Regions from separate parts of the Streptomyces sp. NPDC085460 genome, predicted to be linked through region 2. Evidence: riboswitches for the same ligand, from Rfam matches in the RefSeq annotation. Region 2 holds a riboswitch; the other holds the start of a gene.

Region 1 (14,982 bases), on a different contig from region 2:
GCGGAGCCACCTTCGTACTTGTCTTCGAGGAGTGAATCCTCGGTGCTGTCAGAGGAGACACCATGAACCGCGTCCTGATCGCCGAGGACGAGGAGCGCATCGCCTCCTTCGTGGAGAAGGGCCTCCGCGCCAACGGCTTCACCACCTCCGTCGCCGCCGACGGCGACACCGCGCTCGCCTGGGCGCTCACCGGAGGCTTCGACCTGATGGTCCTGGACATCGGGCTGCCCGGCCGGGACGGCTTCACCGTCCTGCGGGAGCTGCGCGAGGCCCGGGTGACCCTGCCCGTCCTCGTCCTGACGGCCCGTGACTCGGTCCGCGACACGGTGGCCGGCCTGGAGGGCGGCGCCGACGACTGGATGACCAAGCCCTTCCGCTTCGAGGAGCTGCTCGCCCGGATCCGGCTGCGGCTGCGCACCGCCGCCCGCGCCCCCGAGGTGACCGTGCTCCGCAGCGGCGACCTCGGTCTCGACCTGCGCACCCGGCGGGCCCGCTCCGGAGACCGGACGGTGGACCTGACCGCCCGTGAGTTCGTGCTCCTCGAACTCTTCCTGCGCCACCCCGGGCAGGTGCTCTCGCGCGAGCAGATCCTCTCCCACGTGTGGGGGTACGACTTCGACCCCGGCTCCAACATCGTGGACGTCTACGTCCGCGCGCTGCGGAAGAAGCTGGGCGCGGAGCGGCTCGAAACGGTGCGGGGCATGGGGTACCGGATGCCCTGACGCACCGGGCCGGTGGACGCGTGAACCTTCCTTCATGGAGGGCTCATCGACGGCTCACCGGCCGCCCGGAGGGTGGTTCCTGTGAACCTCTCCCTCCGACAGACGGTGTGGCTCTGCCTCGCGCTCAGCGCCTGCGCGGTGCTCGCCGTCCCCGGCACCGCCCCCGGCCTGGGCGGCGAGGCGCGGCTGACCCTGGCCGTCTTCGCCCTCGCCACCTGCGCCTGGATCGCCGCCCCGGTCGACGACACCTACATCGCCCTGGGCGCCGGTCTCGCCCTCACCGTCACCGGGGTGCTCAGCGCCGACACCCTCTTCGCCACCCTGGGCGACGCCACCGTCTGGCTGCTGATCTGCGCCTTCGTCCTCGCGGCGGCGGTCACCCGGACCGGCCTCGCGGGCCGCGCGGCCGCCTTCCTCGTCACCGGGGCCCGGTCCGTACGCCAGCTGGTCCACCTCACCACCGCCGCGCTCGTCGTCACCGCCTTCGCCGTCCCGGCCACCTCGGGTCGGGCCGCCCTGGCCCTGCCGGTCTTCCTCGCCCTCGCCCGCTCGCTCGCCGACCGGCGCCGGCTCGTGGTGATGCTGGCCCTGCTCTTCCCCACCGTCATCCTGCTGTCGGCCGTCGCCACCCTGATCGGCGCCGGCGCCCACCTCATCACCGTCGGGGTGCTCCTGGAGCAGACCGGCGAGTCCATCGGCTTCGCCCGCTGGCTGGTCCTCGGCCTGCCGCTCGCGGTCGTCTCCTCCCATCTGGCGGCGGAGGCGGTGCTGCTCACCACCACCCGGCGCGAGGACCGGCGCGGACCCGTGAAGATCACCCTCGACGCGCTCCAGGAGCACTCCGCCACCCCGGTGTCGGGCCCGCTCTCCCCTCCCGAACAGCGCTGTCTGCTGCTGCTCTGCACGGTGGTGGTGCTGTGGTGCGCCGAACCGCTGCACGGGGTCTCCCCCGCCGTGGTCGCGCTGATCGGCGCGGTGGTGGCCTCCTCCCCCGCGCTCGGCACCGTCCGGATGAAGGACGGGCTGCGGTCGGTGCCCTGGCCGATGCTGCTCTTCATGGCGGCGACCACCGCGATGGGCGTGGCCCTGGTCGACTCCGGCGCCGCCGGCTGGCTCGTCGGCGGCATGCCGGGCGGGGTGCCCCCGTGGGCCTTCCTCGCCGTGGTCGTCGCCGTGAGCACCGCCGCCCACCTGGTGCTCCAGTCCCGCTCGGCCCGCTCCTCCGTCCTGGTGCCGCTGGTCGTGGCCGCGGCGGCCGGCGCCGGGGTGAACCCGGTGGCCGCCGCGCTCGCCTCCACGGCCGCCGCCGGCTTCTGCCACACGCTGCCGGCCTCCGCGAAGCCGGTCGCCCTCTTCGCCGAACCACCGGACGGCGTCCCCACCTTCGCCCCCCGCGACCTGCTGCGGCTCTCCGCCGTCCTCGCCCCGCTCAGCGCCGCCCTGGTGCTGCTCTTCGCCCTCGTCGTCTGGCCGCTGCTCGGCGTGCCCGTCCTCCTGGAGTCCCAGCCGTGAGCCTTCACATCGCCGTCGCCCCCAGCGGTTTCAAGGAGTCCCTCTCCGCCCCCGAGGCCGCCGAGGCCATCGCCGAGGGGCTGCGCCGGGTCCGCCCGGACGCCGTCGTCGACCTGATACCCCTGGTCGACGGCGGTGAGGGCACCGCCCAGGCACTGGCCGCCGCGACCGGCGGCAGGCTGCTGCCCCGGATCGCGACGGGCCCCCTCGGCATCCCGGTGCGCACCCACTTCGCGCTGCTCGACCACTCCTCCGCGGTGGTCGAGATGGCGGCCGTCGCGGGCCTCTCCCTGGTGCCGGCCGGCCGCCGAGACCCGGGTTCCACGACCACGTACGGGGTGGGCGAACTGATCCGGGCCGCGCTGGACGCCGGAGCCCGCCGCGTCCTCGTCGGCTGCGGCGACTCCGGAACCTCGGACGGCGGAGCGGGGGCGCTCCAGGCCCTCGGCGCCCGGCTCCTGGACGCCGAGGGAGCCGAACTCCCGCCTGGGGGTGCCGCGTTGAACCGGCTGGACCGGATCGACCCGGCCGGGCTCGATCCCCGGCTCGCGACCGCCGAGCTGCTCGTCGCCTGCAATCCGTACAACGTGCTCGGCGGCGAGCGGGGCGTGGCCCGGGTCTTCGGCCCCCAGAAGGGCGCGGGTCCGGAGAGCGTCGAGGAGCTGGCGGCGGCCCTGGACCGCTGGGCCGCGCTGCTCGTACGGGACCTGGGCGCGCCCGCCGGACTCGGTACGGCCCCGGGGTCCGGGGCCTCGGGCGGGCTCGGCGCCGGACTCGCCGCGCTCGGGGCCCGGCTGCTCCCCCGCTTCGAGGTGCTGCTCGACCACGTCGACCTGGACGCCCGGCTGGCCCGCGCCGATCTGGTGATCACCGCGGAGGGCGCGCTGGACGGGCAGACCGTGCGGGGCAAGGTGCCGGCGGAGGTGGCCCGCCGGGCCAAGGCCCACGGGGTGCCGGTCCTGGCGCTGGCCGGGACGCTCGGGCAGGGCGCCCACGAGGTGCGGGCGGTCGGGGTCGACGCCTACGGCTCGATCCTGCCCGCGCCGGTGGCGCTGCCCGAAGCGCTCGACCGGGGCGCCGAGTTCCTGGCGGACGCCGCCGAGCGGGCCCTGCGGATGGTGCTGGTCGGCACCCGGCTCGCGGCCTGAACCCCGGCGCTCAGCCGCGGTCGGGCACGCAGCGGCCGTCCTCGGTGCGGTACTTCCACTGGGCGCCGTCGCGGACGAGTTCCTTCACGGCGCCGACGAACCGCTCGACGTGCTCGTCCGGCGTACCGGCGCCGAAGCTGACGCGGATGGCGTTGAGGGACCGCTCGCCGGGAGCGGCCGGCTCGGGGGCGCCGCACTCGCCCGGGTCCTGGGCGTCGGAGCCGAGCAGGGTGCGGACGAGCGGGTGGGCGCAGAAGAGGCCGTCGCGGACGCCGATGCCGTACTCGGCGGAGAGGGCGGCGGCGAAGTGGGAGCTGTTCCAGCCGTCGACGACGAAGGAGATGACGCCGACCCGGGGGGCGTCGTCGCCGAAGAGGGAGAGGACGCGGACCTGGGGCACCTCGGCGAGGCCGGCGCGGACGGTGTCGATGAGGTGGCGCTCGCGGGCGACGAGGGTGTCGAAGCCGGCCTCGGTCAGCGCCTTGCAGGCGGAGGCGATGGAGTAGACGCCGATGACGTTCGGGGAGCCGGCCTCGTGGCGGGCCGCGGTGGTGTGCCACTGGACGTCGACGCCGCCGTCGGCCCGGCGGGCCACGGTGCGGGAGGCGCCGCCGCCGGCCAGGTACGGCTCGGCGGCCTGGAGCCAGTCGGCGCGGCCGGCCAGGACGCCGGAGCCGAAGGGCGCGTAGAGCTTGTGCCCGGAGAAGGCGACCCAGTCCACGTCGAGTTCGCGCACGGAGACCGGGTGGTGCGGGGCGAGCTGGGCGGCGTCGAGGACGATCCGGGCGCCGTGCGCGTGGGCGGCGGCGGCCAGTTCGCGGACCGGCCACAGCTCGCCGGTCACGTTGGAGGCGCCGGTGACGCAGACGAGGGCGGGGCCGTGAGGGTCGCGGTCGGCGAGGGCGCGCTCCAGGGTCTCGACGGCCTGGGCGGGGGTGCGGGGGGCGTTGAGGTAGGTGACCTGGGCGTCGCGCCAGGGCAGCAGGGAGGCGTGGTGCTCGGTCTCGAAGACGAAGACCTGGCAGTCGGCGGGCACGACCTGGGCGAGGAGGTTGAGCGAGTCGGTGGTGGAGCGGGTGAAGACGACCTGGTCGTCCTCGCGGCAGTCGAGGAACTCGGCGACGGTGGCGCGGCTCTGCTCGAAGAGGTCGGTGGAGAGCTGGGAGAGGTAGCCGGCGCCGCGGTGGACGCTGCCGTAGTACGGGGCGTAGGCGGCGACGTCGTCCCAGACCCGCTGGAGGGCGGGGGCGCTGGCGGCGTAGTCGAGGGCCGCGTAGGTCACCTCGCCGCCGGTGACGAGCGGGACGGTGACGTCGCGGCCGAGGACGGGCAGCGGGCCGGTGCAGCAGGCGTCGGCGTCGGAGGCGGCGGTCTCGGCGGTGGTGGCGGCGGCGTTCGGGCGTGCGGACATGGCGGTATCTCCCGGCAGGACAGGCGAGTGGCGTGAAGGACCCGCGGGGCGACGCGCGACGGCGTGCCGTGTACGGGTGGTGACCTCGACGCGCGGCGAGAAGGGGGCCGTGCGGAGGTGGGAAGAAGGGGCCGGAGGCCCTAACGCATTCGCTTGCTCACGAGACCGCTCCCTCGAGGACCAGGACCCCAGGGATGGCGCAGGGGTCCGCGCTTGCCGAGGACCTTGCTGTCCACGGCCTGGTCTTCACCCGGGGCACCCCGCCACGGACGGAGGGTTGCCGGACAGCCAGCCGGGGCTTGAGGGCTGTCACTCATGACCTGTTGCCGAACGTATGCCACCGCTCGCGGTCCGCGCAACCCCGTCCGCATTCCGGAACGGGTGTCGCGGCGGGTGTCACGCGGACCGCGCGGCGGTCGTCACGCGTTGCTGGCGGTGATCCAGCGGTCCAGGGCCGCGCGGGCGGCGCCGGAGTCGATGGACTCGGCGGCCCGCGCCATGCCGGCGCGCAGCCGCTCCGCGAGGGTGCCCTCGCCGGGGTCGAGCGCGGTGAGCGCCGCCGCCGCGTTGAGCAGCACCGCGTCCCGTACCGGTCCGGTCTCGCCGGCGAGGAGACGGCGGGCGACGTCGGCGTTGTACGAGGCGTCGGCGCCGCGCAGCGCCTCCAGGGGCGCGAGGTCGAGGCCCGCGTCCCGGGGGTCGAAGACCTCTTCGCGCACCGCGCCGTCCCGGACCACCCACACGCGGGAGGTGCCGGTGATGGTCAGCTCGTCCAGGCCGTCGTCGCCGCGGAAGACCAGCGCGGAGTTGCCGCGCTCGGCGAGGACTCCGGCGACGATCGGCGCCATCCGGGGGTCGGCGACGCCGACGGCCTGGGCCTTCACCCGGGCCGGGTTGGTGAGCGGGCCGAGCACGTTGAAGGTGGTGCGGATGCCGAGCTGGCCGCGGGCGGCGGCCACGTGCCGCAGCGAGGGGTGGAACTTCACCGCGAAGCAGATGGTGATCCCGGCCTCCTCGGCGACCTCGGCGACCCGCTGCGGGGTGAGCCCGAGGTTGATGCCGAGCTTCTCCAGGACGTCGGAGGAGCCGGAGGCGGAGGACGCGGCCCGGTTGCCGTGCTTGACGACCTTGGTGCCGGTGCCGGCGACGACGATCGAGGCCATCGTGGAGATGTTGACGGTCTTGGCGCCGTCGCCCCCGGTGCCGACGATGTCGACGGCCGGGCCGGGCACCTCGATCGTGTTGGCGTGCGCGTACATCGTCCGGACGAGCCCGCTGATCTCCTCGACGGTCTCGCCCTTGGCGCGGAGCGCCACCATGAAGCCGGCGATCTGGGCGTCCGTCGCCTCGCCGCTCATGATGAGGTCCATCGCCCAGGCGGTGTCGTCGGCGGAGAGGTCCTTCCCCTCCAGGAGGCCGTTCAGGAGGACGGGCCAGGAGCGGCCCGCCGTGGTCGGTCCTCCAGCGGGGGTCACAGCGCTCATGGCAGCTCCTGATGATCGTGTGTCGGATACGGGTCCAGCCTATCGAGCCGCCGGTACGGCAAAGAGCCCCGTCCATCGAATGGACGGGGCTCTCGCCGTGGCGACCTACGTCAGGAGGTCAGGAGGGATCAGTGGTGGCCGTGGCCGCTCTGGATCTCCTTGTACTCCTCCAGGGTGGGCTTGGCGACCTGGTTGTCGTCGCCGTAGTAGCCCTTGTTGAGCTTGACCCGGAGCTTCTCCACCGCGCCGACCTTCCGCTCGACGCCGTTCTCGTCGACGGCCGGCGGCAGCTCGGCGGGCTGGTACTGCTCGTGCGCGGTGAGCTTGTACAGCTCGCCCTGGCTGAGCGGCTCGTGGATCTCGACGAACTCACCGTGCGGCAGGCGCTTGATGATGCCGGACTCGCGCCCGTGCAGCACCTTGTCCTTGTCCCGGCGCTGGAGGCCGAGGCAGATCCGCTTGGTGACGATGAACGCGATGACCGGGCCGACGAAGAAGAAGATCCGCACGAACCAGGTGATCGAGTTGATCGACAGGTGGAAGTGGGTCGCCCAGAGGTCGTTTCCACCACCCACGAGCATGATCATGTACGCGGTGATCCAGGCGACACCGAAGGCGGTGCGCGTCGGAGCGTTGCGCGGGCGCTGCGCGATGTGGTGCTCGCGCTTGTCGCCGGTGATCCAGGACTCGATGAACGGGTAGACCGCGATCGCCGCGAGGACCAGCGGGAAGATCACCAGCGGGATGAACACGCCCAGGACGAGCGTGTGGCCCCAGAGGTTGATCTCCCAGCCCGGCATGACGCGGATCAGACCCTCGGCGAAGCCCATGTACCAGTCGGGCTGGGCGCCGGTGGACACCTGGTCCGGGCGGTACGGGCCGAGGGCCCAGATCGGGTTGATCGAGGCGATCGCCGCGATGACCGTGATGACGCCGAAGACCAGGAAGAAGAAGCCTCCGGCCTTCGCCATGTACACGGGGAGCAGCGGCATGCCGACGACGTTCTTGTTCGTCCGGCCGGGGCCCTCGAAGTGCGTGTGCTTGTGGACGAACACCAGGATGAGGTGCGCGACCACCAGGCCCAGCATGATGCCGGGGAGCAGCAGCACGTGCGCCGAGTAGAACCGGGCCACGAAGTCGCCGCCGGGGAACTCGCCGCCGAAGAGGAACATCGACAGGTAGGTGCCGACGATCGGCACCGACAGGATCGCGCCCTGCATGAAGCGGACACCGGTGCCGGAGAGCAGGTCGTCCGGGAGCGAGTAGCCGGTGAAGCCGGTGAACATGCCCAGGAAGAACAGCAGGAAGCCGAACAGCCAGTTGATCTCACGCGGCTTGCGGAACGCACCGGTGAAGAAGACGCGCATCATGTGCACGAACATGCCGGCGAGGAAGATCAGCGCCGCCCAGTGGTGGATCTGCCGGATGAGCAGACCACCGCGCACCTCGAAGGAGATGTGCATGGTCGAGTTGAACGCCTCGGACATCAGCTGTCCCTGGAGCGGGACGTACGGTCCGGCGTACTCCACCTCGTTCATCGACGGGTGGAAGAACATCGTCAGGTAGACGCCCGTCAGGATGATGATGAGGAAGCTGTAGAGGCAGATCTCGCCCAGCATGAAGGACCAGTGGTCCGGGAAGATCTTCCGCATGTTGGCCTTGGCCAGCGTGTAGATCCCCAGGCGGCCGTCGGCCCAGTCGGCGATCCGCTCACCGGCGGGCGCCTTCTTGTCCGTGTGGGTCACAGTGCTCATCCGCGCTCCCAGAAAGAGGGACCGACGGGCTCGTCGAAGTCGCCGTGCGCTTCGAGGAAGCCCTCGTCGTTCACGCCGATCCGCAGCTGCGGGAGGGCGTGACCGGCCGGGCCGAAGATGACTCGGGCGCCGTCGGACAGGTCGAAGGTGGACTGGTGGCACGGGCAGAGCACGTGGTGGGTCTGCTGCTCGTACAGCGAGATCGGGCAGCCGACGTGGGTGCAGATCTTCGAGAAGGCGACGATGCCGTCGTGCGACCACTCGAGCTCGCGCTTGTCCTTGATGTCCTCCGGCTGGATCCGGACGATCATCAGGGCGGCCTTGGCGATCTCGACCTGGAAGTGGTGGTCGTGCTCCGAGAGGCCCTCGGGCATCGCGAAGGTCAGCGAGCCGACGGCGACGTCCTCGGGACGCAGCGGCTCGTGCGTGTTCATGTTGATGAGCAGCTTGCCCTTGGCCCACAGCGTGGTGCGGAGCTTCTTCTCGGGCAGCGGGCCCATGTCACGCAGCAGCACGACGCCGGAGAGCGGCACCAGGGCCAGCGCGCCGAACATGGTGTTGCGGATGAGCTTGCGGCGGCCGAAGCCGGACTCGGCGGCGCCGGCCGCGAAGTCCGCCATGACCTTCGCCTTGACCTCGGGCGTCGCGGCCATCGGGTGGCGCTCGTCCGCGATCTCGACGTCGGACATCAGGGTGCGGGCCCAGTGGACCGCGCCCGCGCCGATGAAGAAGAGGGCGAGGCCGAGCGTCCAGCCGAGCGCGAAGTTGAGCGCGGACACGTGACCGAAGGGCCAGATGTACACGTTCTTGTCGACCGGGAAGATCACGTACGAGGCGATGAAGCCGACGGTGGCCAGCATCGACAGCACGAACATGAAGGCGACCGCGCGCTCGGACCGACGGGCGGCCCGCTCGTCGATGTCCTGGATGCGCGGCTTGTGGGGCGGAAGGCCCGGGTCGACGAACGGGTTGTCCGCGACCTTCACCGCGCCGTGCGCGGTGTCCTGCCCTGCCGGCAGGTTCTCTTCTGGAATCTCTTGGGTACTCATGACTTCTTGGCCTTAGCGGTGTGGGCCGCGACCCAGATGGCAACTGCGATCAGGGCGCCCAGACCGAAGATCCAGGCGAACAGGCCCTCGGAGACGGGGCCGAGGCCACCGAGCGAGAGGCCGCCCGGGCTGGCGGTCTTCTCGCCGTTGACGGCCTGGACGTACGCGATGATGTCCTTCTTCTCCTTCTCCGGCATGGTGCTGTCCGGGAAGGAAGGCATGTTCTGCGGGCCGGTCTGCATGGCCTCGTAGAGGTGCTTCGTGCTGACGCCCTCAAGGGTCGGGGCGTACTTGCCGTGGGTCAGCGCGCCGCCCTCGCCGGTGAAATTGTGGCACTGCGCGCAGTTGGTGCGGAACAGCTCGCCACCCTTGGCGACGTCGGCACCCGCGGGGTCGTGCTGGCTTTCCTTCGGCGTGATCGGGCCGGCGCCGAGGGAGGCCACGTACGCCGCGAGCTGGTCGATCTCGGCCTGCGTGTAGATGACCTTCTTCTTCGGCACCTGGGCGCCGGGCTGCTGCGCCGGCATGCGGCCGGTGCCGACCTGGAAGTCCACGGAGGCGGAGCCCACGCCGACGAGGGACGGGCCGTCAGTGGTGCCCTGACCGCCGGTTCCGTGGCAGCTGGCGCAGCCGACGGAGTAGAGCTTCTTGCCCTCCTCGATGGCGAGGGACTGGGCGGTTTCATCGGCCTTCGCCGTGCCCGCGGGCGCGAACGCGGCGTACAGCCCCCCCGTGGCCGCCAGCGCGAGAAGTAGGACGACGACCGCCGCCAGCGGATGGCGTCGTCGTGCGGAGAGCTTTTTCACGGATTACCCCGGTGTCAGGATCTTCTGCGTCGATGCTTGCTGGATGTCGGTCCGCCGCGACGGGCGGTGGCCGACTACTTGATCATGTAGATCGTGGCGAAGAGGCCGATCCAGACGACATCGACGAAGTGCCAGTAGTAGGACACGACGATGGCGGCGGTTGCCTGCTCGTGAGTGAACCTCTTGGCGGCGTACGTCCGGCCGAGGACCAGCAGGAAGGCGATGAGACCGCCCGTCACGTGCAGGCCGTGGAAGCCGGTGGTCAGGTAGAACACCGTGCCGTACGGGTCGGACGAGAGCGAGAGGCCCTCGTGCTTGACCAGCTCGGTGTACTCCAGGACCTGGCCGCCGACGAAGATCGCACCCATCACGAACGTGATGATGAACCACGTCCGGAGCTTCTTCACGTCACCGCGCTCGGCGGCGAAGACGCCGAGCTGGCAGGTGAGGGAGGAGAGCACCAGGATCGTGGTGTTGGTCGCCGAGAACGGGAAGTTCAAGGCGTCGGCCTTTTCCGTCCAGAACTCGGGACCGGTCACCGATCGCAGGGTGAAGTACATCGCGAAGAGGGCCGCGAAGAACATCAGCTCGGAACTCAGCCAGATGATGGTTCCGACGCTGGTGAGGTTCGGTCGATTGACCGACGGGTGCGCGTGCCCGGTATCTACTGTCGTTACTGTCGCCACGACCGACATTATGTCGGTCGCTTATCCCGCCCTCACTCCGGGGGGTGCCGTTCGGAGTGTCAGGGGGGTGTGTCCAGCCCGAACGGCCCATCGCGCGGGCCCCCCGGCACCCTTCGAACAGGTGTTGAACGGGTGTTGACGGGGTGTGGAGCGGAGTAGCATCCCGCGCACCGGTCGAGGACGACCGGCCCGCCTTCCGGACGGAGGAACGATGCAGTCGAGTGCCACGGTCCTGGTCTACAGCGACGACGCGAACACCCGGGAGCAGGTCCGGCTCGCCGCCGGGCGGCGGCCCGCGGCGGACGTGCCCCCGGTGGAGTTCGTGGAGTGCGCGACGCTCCCGGCCGTGCTGAAGCGGCTCGACGAGGGCGGGATCGACGTCTGTGTCCTGGACGGCGAGGCCGTCCCCGCGGGCGGCATGGGCGTCTGCCGGCAGATCAAGGACGAGGTCTTCCGCTGCCCGCCGGTGCTGCTGCTCATCGGCCGCCCGCAGGACGCCTGGCTGGCCACCTGGAGCCGCGCGGACGCCGCGGTCACCCTTCCGGTGGAACCGGTCGAGTTCGCGGCGTCCCTGGCCGCCCTGCTCCGCTCCCGCCTGTCGCTGGACGCGTGACGGCGCGGGTCCGGCGGGCCGGCCCCGCTCTCAGAGGGAGGGCCGGAGGCGGGCCCTGGTGACCTCGGTGGCCGAGGGGTCGCCCTTCTCGGCCACCAGGGCGCTGCCCCGGCGCCACTTGTCCCACTCCATGTTCCAGTCGCCGAAGCCGTTGCCGAAGGTGTCCATCAGTTCGCCGTAGCTGTTGACGGTCCTGACGATGTCGCCGGGGCGGACGGTCTCGTAGAACCAGGCGGCGTTGCCGGTGGACATGCCCACGCAGCCGTGGCTGACGTTGGCGACGCCGTGGGAGCCGGCGGACCAGGGGGCGGCGTGCACGTACTCGCCGCTCCAGGTGACCCGGGTGGCGTAGTACACCGGCAGGTCGTACGACTCCGAACTGCCTTCGGCGATGCCGATGCTGGTCCCGCGCATCCGGACGTAGTACTCCTTGCCGAGCACCACTTTGATCCCGTTACGGGTGGAGAAGCCCGGTTTCCCGGTGGTCACCGGAATGGTGTTGATCACTTCTCCGTTGCGCCGGACGGTCATGTAGTGGGTCGAGGCGTCGGCGACGGCCTCGACGCGGTCGCCGATCTTCAGCCGCAGCGGGGCGGACGGGCCGCCGTAGAGCTTGTCGCCGACCCGGAGCCCGTCGAGGTTGGCGGTGACGGAGACGAGCGTGCCGGCCGGCCAGTACTCCTTGGGCCGGAAGTGCAGCTTCTTGTCGTCCACCCAGTACCAGGAGCCCTCGACGGCGGGCGTGGAGCGGACCTTGAGCGCCCGTTCGACGACGGCGCGCGCGGCCCGGTCCTTGACGGCGAGGCTGAGGTCGGCGGTGATCGGCTGCCCGACGCCGTACGTGCCCGCCTCCGGCCCGAAGGTGGCGGTCAGGGCCCTTTTCGCCGGAGCCGTCTCGAACGTGTACGTACGGGCGCCTGGGGCCCCGTCCTCGTCCTCCGTGGCCACTCTGACGGTGTAACGGGTCCCGGCGGCCAGCGAGCCCGTGGAGCGCCAGGTGCGGCCGTCCGCGGTGAGCTCGCCCGCGAGGTGCCGGCCGGCCGCGTCGACGGCGGTGACGTCGGTGAGGCGTCCCTCGTCGCCCTTGGCGGTGATCTCCAGCGGCTTCTCGGGGTCGAGACGGGTCCCGTCGGCCGCCGCGAACGTGATCTGGTCGGCCGCGTCGTACGGGGTCTCCGACAGCGGGTGCCCGTCCGGGCCGCCCGCGCACGCCACGACGCCCGCGGTGACGGTGAGGGCCAGAAGAGTGCAGCTCAGAACAGTCCGAATGCGCGGCGTGTCGTTCATGACCTCACGCTAAGGACAGTTCCGCGCCGTGGCGCGCCGAGCGGCGCAAACGAGGGGCCCGGCCGCTTCGCGTACGAAGTGACCGGGCCCCTCGGGGGTGTTGCGGGTGCCACTACTGGTTCTGGTTCTCACCGCGGTAGAACTCGAAGACCCAGCCCCAGATGCCGACGAGGATCAGCGGGGCGGAGAAGTACATGATCCACCACCCCATCGCGACCGAGAGGAACGCGAGCGCTCCACCGAGGGCCAGCGACAGCGGCTGCCAGCTGTGGGGGGCGAAGAAGCCCACCTCGCCGGCCTCGTCCGCGACGTCGGCCTCCTTGTCGTCCTGGGCCATCGCGTCGACACGCTTGGCCGTGAAGGCCAGGTAGTAGCCGATCATGATGGAGAGGCCGAAGGCCAGGAAGAGCGCCGTCGTACCGACCGGCTCCTTGCTCCAGACGCCGTAGAGGACCGCCATGGCAAGGATGAAGACGCTCAGCCAGATGAACATCTTGCCCTGGATCTTCACTTGCCGGCCTCCTTGCTGCCCGTGAGGGCCGCGGCCTCGTGCGGCTTGTTCTCCAGCTGGTCGACAGCCGCGATCTCAGGGTGGTGCAGGTCGAACGCGGGCGATTCCGAACGGATCCGCGGCAGCGTGAGGAAGTTGTGCCGCGGCGGCGGGCAGGACGTCGCCCATTCGAGCGAACGGCCGTAGCCCCACGGGTCGTCGACCTCGACCTTCTTGCCGTACTTGGCGGTCTTCCACACGTTGTAGAAGAACGGCAGCATCGACAGGCCGAGGAGGAACGACGAGATCGTCGAGATCGTGTTCAGCGCGGTGAAGCCGTCGGCGTCCAGGTAGTCCGCGTAACGACGCGGCATGCCCTCGGCACCGAGCCAGTGCTGCACCAGGAAGGTGCCGTGGAAGCCGATGAACAGCGTCCAGAAGGTCATCTTGCCCAGGCGCTCGTCCAGCATCTTGCCGGTGAACTTCGGCCACCAGAAGTGGAAGCCGGCGAACATCGCGAAGACGACGGTGCCGAACACCACGTAGTGGAAGTGCGCCACGACGAAGTACGAGTCGGAGACGTGGAAGTCCATCGGGGGCGAGGCCAGGATGACGCCGGTCAGACCACCGAAGGTGAAGGTGATCAGGAAGCCGATCGTCCAGAGCATCGGGGTCTCGAAGGACAGCGAGCCCTTCCACATCGTTCCGATCCAGTTGAAGAACTTCACGCCGGTCGGTACGGCGATGAGGAACGTCATGAAGGAGAAGAACGGGAGGAGCACGCCTCCGGTGACGTACATGTGGTGCGCCCACACCGTCACGGAGAGACCGGCGATCGCGATGGTCGCGGCCACCAGACCGATGTAGCCGAACATCGGCTTGCGGCTGAAGACCGGGATGACCTCGGAGACGATGCCGAAGAACGGCAGCGCGATGATGTACACCTCTGGGTGTCCGAAGAACCAGAAGAGGTGCTGCCAGAGCAGGGCTCCGCCGTTGGCCGCGTCGAAGACGTGGGCACCGAACTTGCGGTCCGCCTCGAGGGCGAAGAGCGCCGCCGCCAGGACCGGGAAGGCGAGCAGGACCAGGACACCGGTCAGCAGCACGTTCCAGGTGAAGATCGGCATGCGGAACATCGTCATGCCCGGGGCGCGCATGCAGATGATCGTGGTGATGAAGTTGACCGAGCCGAGGATCGTGCCGAAGCCGGAGAAGGCCAGACCCATGATCCACATGTCGGCGCCGACGCCCGGCGAGCGGACCGCGTCCGACAGCGGGGAGTAGGCGAACCAGCCGAAGTCGGCCGCACCCTGCGGGGTGAGGAAGCCGGCCACCGCCATGATCGAGCCGAAGAGGTACAGCCAGTAGGCGAACATGTTCAGCCGCGGGAACGCCACGTCGGGCGCGCCGATCTGCAGCGGCATGATCCAGTTCGCGAATCCGGCGAACAGCGGCGTCGCGAACATCAGCAGCATGATCGTGCCGTGCATCGTGAACGCCTGGTTGAACTGCTCGTTCGACATGATCTGCGTGCCCGGACGGGCCAGCTCGGCGCGCATGAAGAGCGCCATCAGGCCGCCGATGATGAAGAACACGAACGAGGTGACCAGGTACATCGTACCGATGGTCTTGTGGTCGGTGGTGGTCAGCCACTTCACCACCACATTGCCGGGCTGCTTGCGGCGGACGGGCAGCTCGTTCTCGTACGAGTCCTCAGCCGCGGCACCCTTGGTTTCGTTGGGGATGCTCACAGTTGGTTCTTCTCCGCGTTCCTGGCCGGGTCCGTCTGCTCGATGCCGGACGGGATGTAGCCGGTCTGGCCCTTCTCGGCCAGCTCCTTCAGGTGCGCCTGGTAGCGCTCCGGGGAGACGACCTTGACGTTGAAGAGCATCCGGGAGTGGTCGACACCGCACAGCTCGGCGCACTTGCCGAGGAAGGTGCCCTCCTGGGTCGGGGTGACCTCGAAGACGTTGGTGTGGCCCGGGATGACGTCCTGCTTGAAGAGGAACGGCACCACCCA
Region 2 (14,982 bases):
TTGACGGCGTCAGCGAGCTGGTTCATGCCGCGCTCGAGACCGCGCCGGGCCTCCTCGTCGAACGCGATGATCTTGGCCATGTGAAGTGGTCCTCCCGGACATGGGGTGGATAACGCTCCAGGACCGCGCCGACGCCCGCGACGGACGGCCTCCGCGCTCCGCGTGGTTCCTTGCCCCACCCGGTCGGCGGCCTCGTCATGCCCGGTCCTCGTAGCACTCTCACCTTCCGAGTGCTAACGCCAATGATTAGCACTCGACCCATGCGAGTGCAAGCGACTCTCGTGGATCGGGCACCTCCGCGCCATCCCGTCGCCGTGGCCGCCCGGGAACGCGTGAGGGGCCCGCACCCCTAGGGATGCGGGCCCCTCGACGACGAGACGTCGGTGGCCGATCGCGCCGCGCCTCAGGCGGTCACCTTGACCATGTCCGCCTGCGGGCCCTTCTGACCCTGCGAGATCTCGAACTCGACTCGCTGGCCTTCTTCGAGGCTGCGGTACCCATCCATCTGGATGGCGCTGTAGTGGACGAAAACATCCGCACCACCGTCGACCGCGATGAAGCCGTAGCCCTTCTCCGCGTTGAACCACTTGACGGTGCCCTGAGCCATGCCTAACTCCCCTATTACGTACTGGCCCTTGAGCGGATCCGCACTTCACGGACCCGGGTCAGAACCTGCGCCGGAACGCGTCGACCGCCGCTGAATGTATCTGTCCAACTGCCCTCTGCAACAGGGCAATCCACCGGGAATTCTCGGCGGAGCGGAAAGGGGAATCCGGAAGAAATACTTGAATTGCGGGGCAAGTCGGGCCGGGCGAAAGGCGCATAAGGGGCAGACTGTGCGCGCTTTCCGGCCGCCGGTTGTCGCATTCTTGTCAGGTCCCGGGCCGGGCTCATATGCGTGTGGCATGAGCGGCGGAGGGGACTTCCCCAACTCTACCGCGCTCAACCATGCAGAATTGCCCCCTCCGCTTTCTCTGGCGGAGGGGGCAATTCAGTGCCGAAGGGCGGAGCCGGTGATGATCAGCAGCCGCCGGCGACCGCGGGGATGATCGAGACGCCCGCGCCGTCCGGGGTGGCGGTCTCCAGGCCCTGCTCGAAGCGGACGTCGTCGTCGTTCACGTAGACGTTCACGAAGCGGCGCAGCTTGCCCTGGTCGTCCAGGACGCGGGCGGCGATGCCGGTGTGGTTCTTCTCCAGGTCGGCGATGACCTCGGCGAGGGTCGCGCCCTCGGCGGCGACCTCGGCCTGCCCGCCGGTGTAGGTGCGGAGGATGGTGGGGATGCGGACCTTCACGGCCATGGTGTCTTCAGGACCTTTCGTGCGCCGGTGCGTGGGCCGGGTTCAGTGGGCCAGGCCCGCGTCGCGGAACGCGTCCAGGCTCGGGCGGATGGTGGCGGTCGCCTGAGAGCTGTCGGCCACGGCGTCCAGGGTCTTGAGGCCGTCGCCGGTGTTGAGGACGACGGTGGTGAGGTTCGGGTCGATGACGCCGTTCTCCACCAGCTTGCGCGTCACGCCGACGGTCACGCCGCCGGCGGTCTCGGCGAAGACGCCCTCGGTCCGGGCGAGCAGCTTGATCGCGTCCACGACCTGCTCGTCGTTCACGTCCTCCACGGCGCCGCCGGTGCGGCGGGCGATGTCGAGGACGTACGGGCCGTCGGCCGGGTTGCCGATCGCGAGGGACTTGGCGATGGTGTTCGGCTTCTGCGGGCGGACGACGTCGTGCCCGGCCTTGAAGGCGGCCGACACCGGGGAGCAGCCCTCGGCCTGGGCGCCGAAGATCTTGTACGGCTTGTCCTCGACCAGGCCCAGCTTGATGAGCTCCTGGAGGCCCTTGTCGATCTTGGTGAGCTGGGAGCCGGAGGCGATCGGGATGACGAGCTGGTCCGGGATGACCCAGCCGAGCTGCTCGCAGATCTCGTACGCGAGCGTCTTGGAGCCCTCGCCGTAGTACGGGCGCAGGTTGACGTTGACGAAGCCCCAGCCCTCGCCGAGCGGGTCGCCGATGAGCTCCGAGCAGAAGCGGTTGACGTCGTCGTAGTTGCCCTCGATGGCGACGAGGTCACCGCCGTAGACACCGGCCATGACGACCTTGCCCTGCTCCAGGTCGTGCGGGATGAAGACGCAGGAGCGGAAGCCGGCGCGGGCGGCGGCGGCGCCGACGGCGCCGGCCAGGTTGCCGGTGGAGGAGCAGGAGAGGGTGGTGAAGCCGAAGGCGCGGGCGGCCTCGATGGCCTGGGCGACGACCCGGTCCTTGAAGGAGTGGGTCGGGTTGCCGGAGTCGTCCTTGACGAAGAGCTTGCCGGGGGCGACGCCGAGCTCGCGGGCGAGGTTGTCCGCCTTGATCAGCGGGGTCCAGCCGGGGTTCAGGTTCGGCTTCTCGGCGACATCGGCGGGGACGGGCAGCAGGGGCGCGTACCGCCAGATGTTCGCGGGTCCGGCCTCGATCCGCTTGCGCAGCTCCGCGGGGTCGCCGGCCGGGAGGTCGTAGGCCACTTCGAGGGGGCCGAAACAGAGCTCGCAGGCGAAGATCGGGCCGAGGGCGAAGACCTCGCCGCACTCGCGGCAGGAGAGCCCGGACGCGGGGCCGAGGTCGACGGTGGTGGCGGGAGCGACGGTCTGTACAGCCATGGAGGGGAGGCCCTTTCTCCTCATCTTCCTCATGGCGCATTTCGCCATGAGACGGATTTGGCACCTTCCCTAGCCGGGGGCCTCGCGGGCGCAAGACGAACCGACTGGAGGGTTGCCGGGGCTTCAACGGGCCGTATCCCTCTGCCCCTCTGGATGAGCGGTATTCGATTGTGAGACGCGGGTGGCACCCCGACATGCATCGGGCGTCCGCGTTGTTCAAGACTGTAACCGAAGGCTTCGAAGGTGGAGACGGTCGTCCGATCCGCGAGATGGAGATCACGTTGCTGGAAGAAGTGGAGCGCTGGCTGACCCGGCGGTCCTGGTCCGTGTCCGACCGGCCCCTGGAGCGGGTGCTCGCCGCCAAGCGGGGGACGACGGTCAGCGTGGTGCTGCCCGCGCTGAACGAGGAGGCGACCGTCGGGGACATCGTCGGCGTGATCCGGCGGGAGCTGATGACCGACGCCGTGCCGCTGGTGGACGAGCTCGTGGTGATCGACTCGGGGTCCACGGACCGGACCGCCGAGGTCGCGGCGGCGGCCGGCGCCCGGGTGGTCGCGCGGGACGACATACTTCCCCGGATCCCGGCGGTCCCGGGCAAGGGCGAGGTCCTGTGGCGGTCACTCATGGTGACCAGCGGGGACGTGGTCGCCTTCGTCGACGCGGACCTCAGGGACTTCTCGGCGGACTTCGTCACCGGCATCGTGGGCCCGCTCCTCACCGACCCGGAGGTGGACTTCGTCAAGGCGATGTACGACCGCCCGTTCGGCACGGAACTCTCCGGCAGCACCCCTGGCCAGGGCGGTCGGGTGACGGAGCTGGTGGCGCGCCCGCTGCTCAATCTGCACTGGCCGCGCCTCGCCGGCTTCGTCCAGCCGCTGGGCGGGGAGTACGCGGCGCGGCGCTCGCTGCTCGAACGGCTGCCGTTCCCGGTCGGTTACGGAGTGGAGCTGGGGCTGCTGGTGGACGCGCTGCACACGGTGGGCCTGGACGCCCTCGCCCAGGTGGACGTGGGGGTGCGCAAGCACCGGCACCAGGACGGGCAGGCGCTGGGCCGGATGGCGGCGGCGATCTACCGGACGGCGCAGGTGCGGCTCTCCCGGGGGCATCTCGTACGCCCCCGGCTGACCCAGTTCGAGCGGGGCGCTTCGGGCTTCGAGCCGCGGACGTACGCGGTGGACACGGAGGAGCGCCCGCCGATGGCCGAGATCACGGAGTACGCGCACCGCCGCGTGGCGTAACGTCCGAAGATGATGGGCTTTGCCTACATTGCCCTTTTATGCGATTCGTACGATCTCACCCCTCCCGCGTGACCGGCGCGCTCGCGGCGGGCCTCCTCGCCGCGGGCACGCTCACGCTGACGGCGGCAGGACCGGCCGCCGCCGACGTCGTCGAACCCTTCGGGGAGCGGTACCAGGAGTCCCTGTACGGGGACTTCACGACGATCGGCAACACCGTCATGGTCTGCCCCGAGGCCCCCGCCGACGTGGCCGCCCGCTGCGCCACCGCCACGAAGGGCGAGGGCTCCGACAACAACAACGCCTTCGTCATGCGCCGGGCCGACACCGACGGCGGCGGCGACGCGTACGGCTCCAGCACCGGCCGGATCCGTATCCCCGAGGGCGCCGAGGTGGCCTACGCCCGGCTCTCCTGGGGCGGCAACGACGGCACCTACCGGGGCCCCAGCGGGGCGCGCCTGAAGCGCTGCGACCTCTCCGGCTCCGACGTCGACCCCTCCCCCGGGGACCCGGCGACCACGGCCCCGCGGCTCACGGTCGGCGCGAAGGCGCCCGTGCCGGTCTCGATCGACAGCATGGTCGTGGACCCGGCCGACACCGGCGGGCCGCACTACTACACGGGCGAGTCCGACGTGACCGCCGCCTTCGCGGGCGTCTCGGGGACGAGCGCGCCGGTGGCGGTCGGGGTGGGCGGGGTGTGGGCGGCCGGCGGCAAGGGCTGCGTCGCCGGCTGGTCCCTGACGGTCGTCCACCGCTTCCCGGGCCCCGACCCCGTCAAGGCGCCGGAGCGGCGCAGCGTCCACCTCTACGGCGGGCACGTGCTCCAGCGCTCGACCTCCCCGGCGACGACGATCACCGTGGACGGCTTCCACCGCTCCCCGGGCAGGGCGCGGGCGAGCGTGACGGCGTACGAGGGCGACTGGAACACGCCCGGCGACACGTTCCTGGTGGACGGGAAGAACGTCACCGAGGCCCACACGGGCCGCACGAACAACTTCTTCGTCAGCGAGGACGACGGCGCGGTCTCCCCGGACCTGACCAACAACCTGTCCATCGACGCGAAGGAGTTCGACGTCCCGGAGGGCGCCGTCCCGGTGGGCGCGACCTCGGCGGAGCTGACCTTCTCCACCGCCGGCGACACCTACGTGCCCTCCGGCCTCGCCTTCTCGGTGCCGGTGCCGGACCTGGAGGTCACCAAGACGGCGAAGCCGCGCACGGTGAAGCCGGGCGACACCCTCACGTACACGATCACCGCGAAGAACGTCAGCGGGCGCGACTACCCGAACGCCTCCTTCGCCGACGACCTCACCGACACCCTCGACGACGCCGTCTACGCGGGCGACGCGGAGGCGGACCTCGGCGAGGTGAGCTACGAGCGGCCGCGGATCGGCTGGACCGGCGACATCCCGGCCGGGAAGACGGCGACCGTGACGTACTCGGTGACGGTGAAGGACCCGGCCGCCGGCGACGGGAAGCTCCGCAACGCGGTCGAGGTGACCTCCCCGCGCTCCAACTGCGGCGAGGGCAGCGAGGATCCGGCGTGCGCGGTGGCCCCGGTGGTGGAGACCCCGGACCCGACGCCGACGCCGTCCACGCCGACGCCGTCGCAGGACCCGGGCCCGTCTCAGGACCCGGGCCCGTCGGCGGACCCGACCGCGTCGCCGTCCGGGGAGCCGCGCCCGACGGCCCCGGAGACCGGCCGCCCGTCGGAGCGTCCCGCCACGGACCCCGCCGACCCGGACCCCTCGCCCTCCGTGACCACCCCCGCCGCCCCGGCGCCCGGCCCGAACCACGGCGGCGGCGGGGGCGGCGACGCGGCCTGGAGCGGCGGCGGGGACGGCGGCTCGATGGCCGAGACCGGCGCCGACGGCGAGCGGCTGTGGCTGCTCGGCGCGCTCGCGGTCGTCCTCGCCGCGACCGGCCTGGTCGCGAAGGCCGCGATGCGCGGCCGACGGAGCCGCTGACCCGCCGGCGGCCGTCCGTATCCGGCCGACCGCCGACCGTATACGTACGTTTGAGCGTTTACGGGACGGGCTAGGTTCGCCACATGGTTTCGGTACTCGTGGCATCCAACCGAGGGCCCGTCTCGTACACGCTCGGTGACGACGGCACGCTCTCCTCCCGCAGGGGCGGCGGCGGCCTCGTCTCCGGCCTGAGCGCCGTGGACTCCCAGGACGGCCTCTGGGTGTGCGCGGCGCTCGGCGACGGCGACCGCGAGGCGGTGCGGCGCGGCGTCGCCGAGCCCGGGGTGCGGATGCTGGACATCGACCCCGAGGTGTACGCCGACGCGTACAACGGCATCGCCAACTCGGTGCTGTGGTTCCTCCACCACCACCTGTACGACATCCCGCGCGAGCCCGTCTTCGACGCGGCCTTCCGGCGCCGCTGGGAGTCGTACCGCGCCTACAACCGCGCCTTCGCCGAGGCCCTGGCCGCCGAGGCCGCCGAGGGCGCGGCGGTCCTGGTGCAGGACTACCACCTGGCGCTGGTCCCCGGCATGCTCCGCGAGCTCCGCCCCGACCTGCGGATCGGCCACTTCACGCACACGCCGTGGGTGTCGCCGGAGTACCTGCGGATGGTGCCCGACGACATCGTCGAGGAGCTGCTGTGGGGCATGCTCGGCGCGGACGAGCTCGGCTTCCACACCTGGGGATGGGCCTCGTCCTTCATCAGCTGCTGCTCCCAGCGGGACGACGCCACGGGCATGGCCCAGGGCGTCTGGCCGAGCGGCGACCCCTGGCGCGGGGTGGAGTGGCGCCGGTACGGCGTCGGCAAGGGCCGCACCCGCGTCCACGCCTACCCCCTCGGCGTCGACGGCGACGAGCTGCGGGCGCTCGCCCACCGCCCCCAGGTGGACGACCGGCTGGCCCGGCTCCGCGAGGAGGTCGGCGGCCGGAAGACCATCGTCCGCGTCGACCGCACCGAGCTGTCCAAGAACATCCTGCGCGGCCTGCTGGCCTACCGGGAACTCCTCGTCACCCACCCCGAGTGGCGCGAGCGGGTCGTCCACCTGGCCTCCGCCTACCCCTCCCGGCAGGACCTGGAGTCGTACCGGGCGTACACGGCCTCCGTCGTGGCGCTGGCCGAGGAGATCAACGAGGAGTTCGGGACGCCCGGCTGGCAGCCGGTCCTGGTCTCCGTCGAGGACGACTTCACCCGCTCCCTCGCCGCCTACCGGCTCGCGGACGTGGCCCTGGTCAACCCGGTCAGGGACGGCATGAACCTGGTGGCGAAGGAGATACCCGTGGTCTCCGAGGAGGGCTGCGCGCTGGTCCTGTCGACCGGCGCCGGCGCCTACCGGGAACTGGCGCGGGACGCCCTCACCGTCGACCCGTACGACGTCTCCGCCACCGCCGAGGCCCTCCACACGGCGCTCACCATGCCGCCCGCCGAACGCGCCGAGCGCACCGAGCGCCTGGCCGCCGCCGCCACCGCCCTCCCGCCGCAGCGCTGGTTCCTCGACCAGCTGGCGGCCCTGCGGGAGCCGTCGCCCGACTCCGCCGCCTGACCCTCCGGACGAGCGGCCCGGCCCTCCGGACAAGGGGAGAGCCCCGGCGGTCGGGAGACCGGCCGGGGCTCTCGTGAGCGCTCGGGAAGCGTCAGAGGTTCACGCCGAAGTCACGGGCGATGCCCTCCAGGCCGGAGGCGTAGCCCTGGCCGACCGCGCGGAACTTCCACTCGGCGCCGTTGCGGTACAGCTCGCCGAAGACCATGGCGGTCTCGACGGCCGCGTCCTCGGAGAGGTCGTAGCGGGCGATCTCGGCGCCGCCGGCCTGGTTCACGATGCGGATGTACGCGTTGCGGACCTGGCCGAAGTTCTGCGAGCGGGAGACCGCGTCGTAGATGGAGACCGGGAAGACGATCTTGTCGACGTTCGCCGGGAGGCCCGCGAGGTTGACGTTGATCTGCTCGTCGTCGCCGCCGCCCTCACCGGTGCGGTTGTCACCCGTGTGGACGATGGTCTGGTCCGGCGTCGACTTGTTGTTGAAGAAGACGAAGTGGGCGTCCGAGGCGACCTTGCCCGCGGCGTCGACGCCGATCGCGGAGGCGTCCAGGTCGAAGTCGGTGCCGGTCGTCGTGCGGACGTCCCAGCCCAGGCCCACGGTGACGGCCGTCAGACCCGGCGCCTCCTTGGTGAGGGAGACGTTGCCACCCTTGGAGAGGCTCACTGCCATGGGAAGTCCCTTTCATCGTGGTTCAGCACGCTGTCTTCGCCCGGATAAACGCCGCGGAACGCCCTGCGGTTCCCGGGGACGTGAAAACAGGATGACGGTCCGGGCCCGCCGCGGGGAACATGGGAGGCATGTCAGGTCCGTATCAGATCCGCGGCTCCGTCTCGCTGCCCGAGGCCGAGCTCCAGTGGCGTTTCTCGCGCTCCTCGGGTCCCGGCGGCCAGCACGTGAACACCTCCGACTCCCGCGTCGAGCTGCTCTTCGACCTCGCCGCGACCCAGGCGCTGCCCGAGGTGTGGAAGTCCCGCGCCCTGGAACGGCTCGCCTCCCGGCTGGTGGACGGCGTGCTCACCGTACGGGCCTCCGAGCACCGCTCCCAGTGGCGCAACCGCGAGACGGCCGCCGTCCGTCTCGCCGCGCTGCTCGCCGAGGCGACGGCCCCGCCGCCGAAGCCCCGCAGGGCCACCCGCATCCCGCGCGGCATCAACGAGCGGCGGCTGCGGGAGAAGAAGCAGCGCGCCGAGACGAAACGCGGCCGACAGGGCCGCGACTGGGGCTGACCCGGCGGGGCCAACCCGGTGGCGGCGGCGCCCGGAAGGGCCGCCCGGCGCCCCGGGCTCAGCCCAGTCGGCGGTACCGGCCGCGGAAGTACGTGAGCGGCTCCCCGTCCGGCGCGGGCAGGCCGACCGACAGGACGCGGCCGATCACCAGGGTGTGGTCGCCCGCCACCACCCGGTTCTCCGTGCGGCACTCCAGGGTCGTGAGCGCCCCGCCGAGCAGCGGCGCCCCGCTCACCTCGCCCCGGGTGTACGGCAGGTCGGCGAAGAGGAGGCGGTCCGAGACGCGGCCCTTCATCGCGAAGCGGCCGGCGACCTGCCGCTGGCCCTCGCCGAGCACCGACACCGCCCAGACGGGCACCTCGTCCAGCAGGTCGTCCATCCGGGAGCCGTTGCGCAGGCTGACCAGGACCAGCGGCGGGTCGAGGGAGACGGAGAGGAAGGCGGTGGCCGTCATGCCGACGTCCTCGCCGCGCGGGCCGTCGTCGGGGTCGTGCGCGGTCACCAGGACCACACCGGCCGCGAGGCGGGACATGGCCGCCCGGAACTCGTCGTCGCTCACCCCCTCAGCATGAGGGATGGCGAGGTCCGTGACGGGCGGCGAGGGCGGCGTCTTCTGCGGGGTCTTCTGCGGGGTCTTCTGCGGGGTCTTCTGCGGGGTCTTCTGCAGCACACCGGCACGCTAGCCCCGGCTCCGCGCGGCCCGCATCGGGCCCGGGGACCAGGCCGGAGCCCGGCGCGGGTCCTAGGACCCGCACCCCCCGTAGCCCCTTGGAGCCGTACCCCTGCCGGGTATCGAGGGCAGGGAAGGACCGCCGGTCACTGCCGACCCGCCGGATCCCGCCACGCAATGCTGTGACTTGAGTCACAGAAGGCAGTATTTGCTGACCCTGTGTACCGGGTGCGCAGCTCGCTGTGATTCAGTGGCGGAGACAGTGCAGCACGAAGCCGATGAGAACCCTGGAGTTGCTGTCGAGGTCTCGGGGAGAGCGAGCGATGGAGACCGAGTCGGAGCCTTACGTCCGTCTCTCGACCCTGCGGCAGCTGCATCAGGTCGTGGCGGACCTCAACACCGCCCGCAGCCTCGCGGACACCCTGCAGACCGTCGCCGACGGCGTCGTCGCCGGCCTCAACTACCAGCTGGCCTGCGTGAACCTGGTCCGGCCCGACGGTGACCTGGTCGTCGCCGCCTTCGCCGGAGACCCCGCCGCCGAAGCCCTCATCACCGGCCGTGTCGGCTCCCGCGACGCCTGGGAGCGCCGCCTCACCATGGGCGTCCCCTGGGGCGACCTGCGGTTCATCCCGCACACCGAGGGCTGGGTCCTGATGGACGACGACGTGCCCCAGTGGCACACCGACGGCCCCGCCCCCCGCTTCGAGGACGAGTGGCACCCCCACGACCGCCTCTACGCCCCCATGTACGCCTCGGGGACCGGCAGGGAACTCCTCGGCGTCATATCCGTCGACCGCCCGCGCAACGGCCGGCACCCCGGACCCTGGGGGCAGGAAGCCCTCCAGATGTACGCCTCCCAGTCCGCCATCGCGATCAGCAACGCCCGGCTCCGCTCGAACATGCAGCGCGCCCTGGTCCGCCTGGAGCGTGAGCAGCAGGCCCTCCGCGCCAGCGAGGAATCCTTCCGGCAGGCGTTCGAATACGCCCCCTCGGGCATGGCCATCGCCGAACTCGGCGGCGACCAGCACGGCCGGCTCCTCCGCACCAACGACGCCCTCTGCCGGCTCCTCGGCCGGCCCGCCTCCGCGATGCGCCGCTACTCCTTCGCCGACCTCGTCCACCCCGAGGACATCGGCACCCTGCTCCGCACCTCCGCCGAAGGCGGCCGCGCCGAACTGCGGCTCGGCCGGCGCGACGGCACCTACGTCTGGGTGTCGCTGCGGAACTCGGTCGTCGCCGACACCGCCGACGGTCCCCGCTTCCTCCTCACCCACGTCGAGGACATCGAGGAGCGCAAGCGGCACGAGCTCCAGCTCGCCCACCGCGCCTCCCACGACGCCCTCACCGGGCTGCCCAACAGCGCCGAGCTGCGCTCCCGGCTCTCCGCCCGGCTCTGCGAGCGCCCCGCGCACACCGGCGCCTACCAGGGACCGGGCCCCGACGCGGGCTTCGGCCACCGCCCCGACCAGCTGCCCGCCGCGTACGAGGGCGGCTACGAGTACGAGCACGAGCACGAACACGGCTTCGGGTTCGAGCAGACCGGCGGCGGGGCGTACGACCACCACGTGCACACGGTCGCGCCCACCGGCGGCGACATCGACGACGGCACCAAGGGGCTCGCCGTCCTCTTCTGCGACCTCGACGGCTTCAAGTCGATCAACGACCGCTTCGGGCACCACACCGGCGACGCCGTCCTCATCGAGGTGGCCCGCCGGCTCACCACCGGCGTCAGGGACGGGGACACCGTCGCCCGTCTGGGCGGTGACGAGTTCGTCGTCCTCGCCGACGGTCTGGGCGCCGCCGACGCCGCCGACCTCGCCGTCCGGCTGCGCAACGCGATCATCCCGCCCATCCGGGTGGACGGCCGCGCGGTGCGTGTCGGGGCCAGTTTCGGCATCGGCTGGGCCGAGTGCGGGATGACCGTCGAAGAGGTCCTCAACTCCGCCGACCAGCGGATGTACGTGGAGAAGCGGTCCCGTGCCAAGGTGCACCGCCGCGCGGGATGATCGTTCCCGGCACGGCGGGTTCATTCGTTCGGGGTAGGCTCGCCGGGTCGGCGACGGCTGGCGAGCATGGAGAGGATGACCCGGATGGCTGCCGGTAACGACGGCGCGAACAAGCCCGAGGACGACGATCCGTTCGGCTACCTGTACGCGGACGGACAGGCAGCGGCCGGCCGCGCCCCGCAGGGCGGCGGCTACGGCTACCCAGGTCCGGCCCCCGCGCAGCCTGGCGTGCCCCGCACCTCGTACAACCAGGTCAGGACGGTCGGCGAGCGCCAGTACGGGCAGCAGCCCGCGCAGCCGTACGTGCCGCCGCAGCAGCAGCAGGCGTCGTACGGCCAGCCGCATCCGCAGTACGCGGCGCCCGAGACGTACCCCGGCAACGAGCGGACCCGCCAGGCCCCGATGCCTCCCCAGCGCGGTCGCGGCCCGAACACCAAGGGCCTGCTGATCGGCGCGGTCGCGGTGGTCGCGGTCGTCGTCGCCGGCATCACGGCGGCGATCATCGGCAACCAGAGCGGCAAGAAGGACGAGCAGGCGGGCGGCGGCACCACCCCCCAGTCCTCCGCCCCCGCCACCCCGAGCCAGGACCCCAGCGGCTCCGCGGACCCCACCGACGAGCCGACCAAGGCCCCCCTGCCCAAGCAGGACGCGGCCACGCTCACGCTCAGCGGCAGCGCCACGCTCGCCAAGGACGTCAAGGGCGCCGAGGGCGCCGACGGCGCCTATGTGGCGGGCTTCAACGCCCAGGGCTCCTCGGTCACCTGGAAGGCGACCATGCCCGAGGGCGGCAACTACTCGCTCACGGTCCGGTACGCGATCCCCGCGGTCGACGCCAACGCCACCCTGACGGTCAACGGCAAGGCGAACTCCCAGCCGATCGGCCTGAAGAACTTCATCCACTCCACGGACACCAACCTGGAGAAGAACTGGCAGACCACCTGGGCGCCGGTCGAGCTCCAGAAGGGCGACAACGAGATCAAGATCTCGTGCGAGACCGGCAACCAGTGCGACGTGCTCCTCGACTGGGTCGAGGTCACCCCGCCGAAGCGCTCCTAGCCGGACAGGCCCTAGGCGCTCTCCTCCGTGACGCGGACCTGCGGAAGCAGGTCCGCGTGGCGTTTCGGGTCGTACTCGCCGGCCGCCGGGGCGGCGACCGTGGCCGCAGCGAGGGCGGCGGCGTGCGCCAGGCGCTCGGGCCAGGGGGTGTCGTCGACCAGGCCCGCGAGGAGGGCGGCGACCACCGAGTCGCCGGCTCCCGTCGGGTCGCCGCGCACCGGGTCCGGGAGCACCGCGCTCCACAGGCCGTCCGGGGTGGCGGCGAGCAGGCCGTCGGCGCCGAGCGAGGTGACGACCGTGTGGGCGCCGCGGCGGCGCGCGTCCTGGGTGGCGCGGCGCGGTTCGCGGGAGCCGGTGAGGCCGGCGAGTTCGCCCGCGTCGGGCTTCACCAGGTCGGGGCGGGCGGCGATGCCGCGGCGGAGCGGTTCGCCGCCGGTGTCGAGGAGGACCGGCACGCCGGCCGCGCGGGCCGCCCGGACCAGCTCCGCGTAGGCGCCGACGTGGACGCCCGGCGGGAGGTCGCCGCAGAGGGCGACGGCCGCGGCCCCGTCGAGGAGCTCCGCGTACCGCTCGCGGAAGGCGGTCCACTCGGCGGCGGTGACGTCGGCGCCGGGCTCGTCGAACCGGGTCGCCTCCCCGGCGCCGGTGTCGACCACGGCGAGGGTGCGGCGGGTGGTCGCCTCGGTGGCGACGAGCGCGTCGGTCAGCCCGGGGACGGGGGCGAGCAGTTCGCGGAGCCGGTCCCCGGTCGGGCCGCCGGCGAAGCCGGTGACGACGGTCTCGTGGCCGAGCGCGGCGAGCACCCGGGCCACGTTGACGCCCTTGCCGCCGGGCCGCTCGGCGCCGCGGGCGACGCGGTGGCTCGTCCTCGGGACGAGGGCGGGGACCTCGTAGGTGAGGTCCAGCGCCGTGCTGAGGGTGACCGTGAGGATCACCTGTCCACCCCCGTACTTCCGGTAAGACCTGTGGAGACAGGCGCGATCATGCCAAAGGAACGGCGATCGGCCCAGCCCTCGGGCTCGATCACCGTCCCCTTTGGCCTGATCAGGCGGTCTGCGGCACCCGGACGGGGATGCCCTGGGGGGCGACGATCCACTCGCCCTTGCGCATGACGCCCTTGATGTCGAAGCCGGCGTCGAGGACCACCATGTCGGCGTCCTTGCCGGGCTCCAGGGAGCCGACCCGGTCGTAGACGCCGAGGAGGCGGGCCGGGTTGGCGGAGATGGCCTGGACGACGGACTCGACGGGGAGGCCGTCGACGGTGGCGGCGCGCTTGAAGGCGCGGTCCAGGGTGAGGGTGGAGCCGGCGATGGAGCCGCCCTCGACGAGCCGGGCCACGCTGTCCTTCACCTCGACCTCCAGCGGGCCGAGCATGTAGCGCCCGTCGCCGAAGCCGGCCGCGTCCATGGCGTCGGTGATGAAGGCGACGCGCTCGGGTCCCGCGTGGTGGAAGGCGAGCTCCAGGGCGGCCGGGTGGAGGTGGGTGCCGTCGTTGATGAGCTCGACGGTGATCCGCTCGTCCTCCAGGAGGGCGGCGATCGGGCCGGGCGCGCGGTGGCCGAGGGCGGGCATCGCGTTGTACAGGTGGGTGGCGACGGTGGCGCCGGCGTCGATGGCCTCGACGGTCTGCTCGTAGCTGGCGTCGGTGTGGCCGATGGCGGCGATGACGCCGTGCTCGGCGAGGAGGCGCACGGAGTCGATGCCGCCGGGCAGTTCGGTGGCGAGGGTGACCATCTTGGCGCGGCCCCGGGCGGCGTCGATCAGCTTGAGGACCTCGGCCGGGTGCGGGTCGCGCAGCAGGGTCTCGTCGTGGGCGCCCTTGCGGCAGGGGGAGATGAACGGGCCCTCGAAGTGGAGGCCGGCGATCTCGCCCTGCTCGGCGAGCTCGGAGAGCAGACCGGCCCGGGCGGTGAGGAAGTCCATGTCGCCGGTGACGAAGGAGGCGACGACGGTGGTGGTGCCGTGCAGCCGGTGGGTGTGGACGCCCTTGAGGACGTCCTCGACGGTGCCGGAGGTGAAGGAGGCGCCGCCGCCGCCGTGGTTGTGCATGTCGACGAAGCCGGGCACGAGCCAGTGGCCGGTGAGGTCCAGGACGGGGGCGTCCTCCGGGGCGGAGCCCGCGATGCGGCCGCCGTCGACGATCACGCGTCCGTTCTCGACGATCCCGGTGGGCAGCACGACGCGTGCGCCGGCGAGAACCTTGTGATCGGACATCAGGCGGAAACCTCCGGTTCGGTGGTGCGCTGGTCGGCGAGCAGGTCCCAGGCGAGGAGGCCCGCGCCCAGGCATCCGGCGGTGTCCCCGAGGGCCGCCGGGACGATGGCGGGCAGCTTCTGGAAGGTCACGCGTGCCTCCACCGCGGCCCGAAGGGGTGTGAACAAGGTTTCCCCGGCCTCGGCGAGACCGCCACCGATGACGAGGGTGCGCGGGTCCAGCAGGGTGAGGGCGGTGACCAGGCCGTCGGCGAGGGCGTCCACCGCGTCCTGCCAGACGCGGACGGCGACGGGGTCGCCGGACTCGACCGCCTTGGCGCAGTCGGCGGCGTCCGCCTCGGGGTCGCCGGACGCCTCGGCCCAGGCGAGCGAGACGGCGGAGGCGGAGGCGTACCGCTCCAGACAGCCGCGCTGGCCGCAGGCGCAGTCGGTGCCGCCGGGG

The links. A riboswitch is a leader RNA that binds a small molecule or an ion and turns the genes downstream of it on or off. The one in region 2 is predicted to bind S-adenosylmethionine.
Region 1: it holds a riboswitch for S-adenosylmethionine, as region 2 does, so the genes downstream of both, ACIGHB_RS14710 (aminotransferase class V-fold PLP-dependent enzyme) here and thrC (threonine synthase) in region 2, are expected to answer to the same signal.

The regions. Positions count from the first base shown of each region.
Region 1 covers NZ_JBITTO010000005.1:184,368-199,349, reverse strand. Annotated here, with positions in the region: gene ACIGHB_RS14730 (sensor histidine kinase) at 1-35, shown strand, start outside; gene ACIGHB_RS14725 (response regulator transcription factor) at 63-722, shown strand; gene ACIGHB_RS14720 (SLC13 family permease) at 804-2,234, shown strand; partial or broken gene ACIGHB_RS14715 (glycerate kinase) at 2,231-3,432, shown strand; gene ACIGHB_RS14710 (aminotransferase class V-fold PLP-dependent enzyme) at 3,393-4,793, opposite strand; SAM riboswitch class IV at 4,998-5,114, opposite strand; gene trpD (anthranilate phosphoribosyltransferase) at 5,213-6,277, opposite strand; gene ACIGHB_RS14700 (cytochrome bc complex cytochrome b subunit) at 6,406-8,031, opposite strand; gene ACIGHB_RS14695 (Rieske 2Fe-2S domain-containing protein) at 8,028-9,080, opposite strand; gene ACIGHB_RS14690 (c-type cytochrome) at 9,077-9,886, opposite strand; gene ACIGHB_RS14685 (heme-copper oxidase subunit III) at 9,961-10,581, opposite strand; gene ACIGHB_RS14680 (hypothetical protein) at 10,784-11,185, shown strand; gene ACIGHB_RS14675 (Ig-like domain-containing protein) at 11,216-12,472, opposite strand; gene ACIGHB_RS14670 (cytochrome c oxidase subunit 4) at 12,585-12,983, opposite strand; gene ctaD (cytochrome c oxidase subunit I) at 12,980-14,713, opposite strand; gene coxB (cytochrome c oxidase subunit II) at 14,710-14,982, opposite strand, start outside.
Region 2 covers NZ_JBITTO010000012.1:44,710-59,691, reverse strand. Annotated here, with positions in the region: gene groL (chaperonin GroEL) at 1-80, opposite strand, end outside; gene ACIGHB_RS28065 (cold-shock protein) at 404-607, opposite strand; gene ACIGHB_RS28060 (MoaD/ThiS family protein) at 1,021-1,299, opposite strand; gene thrC (threonine synthase) at 1,342-2,628, opposite strand; SAM riboswitch class I at 2,646-2,788, opposite strand; gene ACIGHB_RS28050 (glucosyl-3-phosphoglycerate synthase) at 2,910-3,866, shown strand; gene ACIGHB_RS28045 (hypothetical protein) at 3,935-5,827, shown strand; gene ACIGHB_RS28040 (trehalose-6-phosphate synthase) at 5,911-7,371, shown strand; gene ACIGHB_RS28035 (TerD family protein) at 7,463-8,038, opposite strand; gene arfB (alternative ribosome rescue aminoacyl-tRNA hydrolase ArfB) at 8,158-8,595, shown strand; gene ACIGHB_RS28025 (flavin reductase family protein) at 8,654-9,172, opposite strand; gene cdgB (diguanylate cyclase CdgB) at 9,589-11,271, shown strand; gene ACIGHB_RS28015 (CBM35 domain-containing protein) at 11,356-12,327, shown strand; gene ACIGHB_RS28010 (1-phosphofructokinase family hexose kinase) at 12,339-13,262, opposite strand; gene nagA (N-acetylglucosamine-6-phosphate deacetylase) at 13,372-14,541, opposite strand; gene ACIGHB_RS28000 (ROK family protein) at 14,541-14,982, opposite strand, start outside.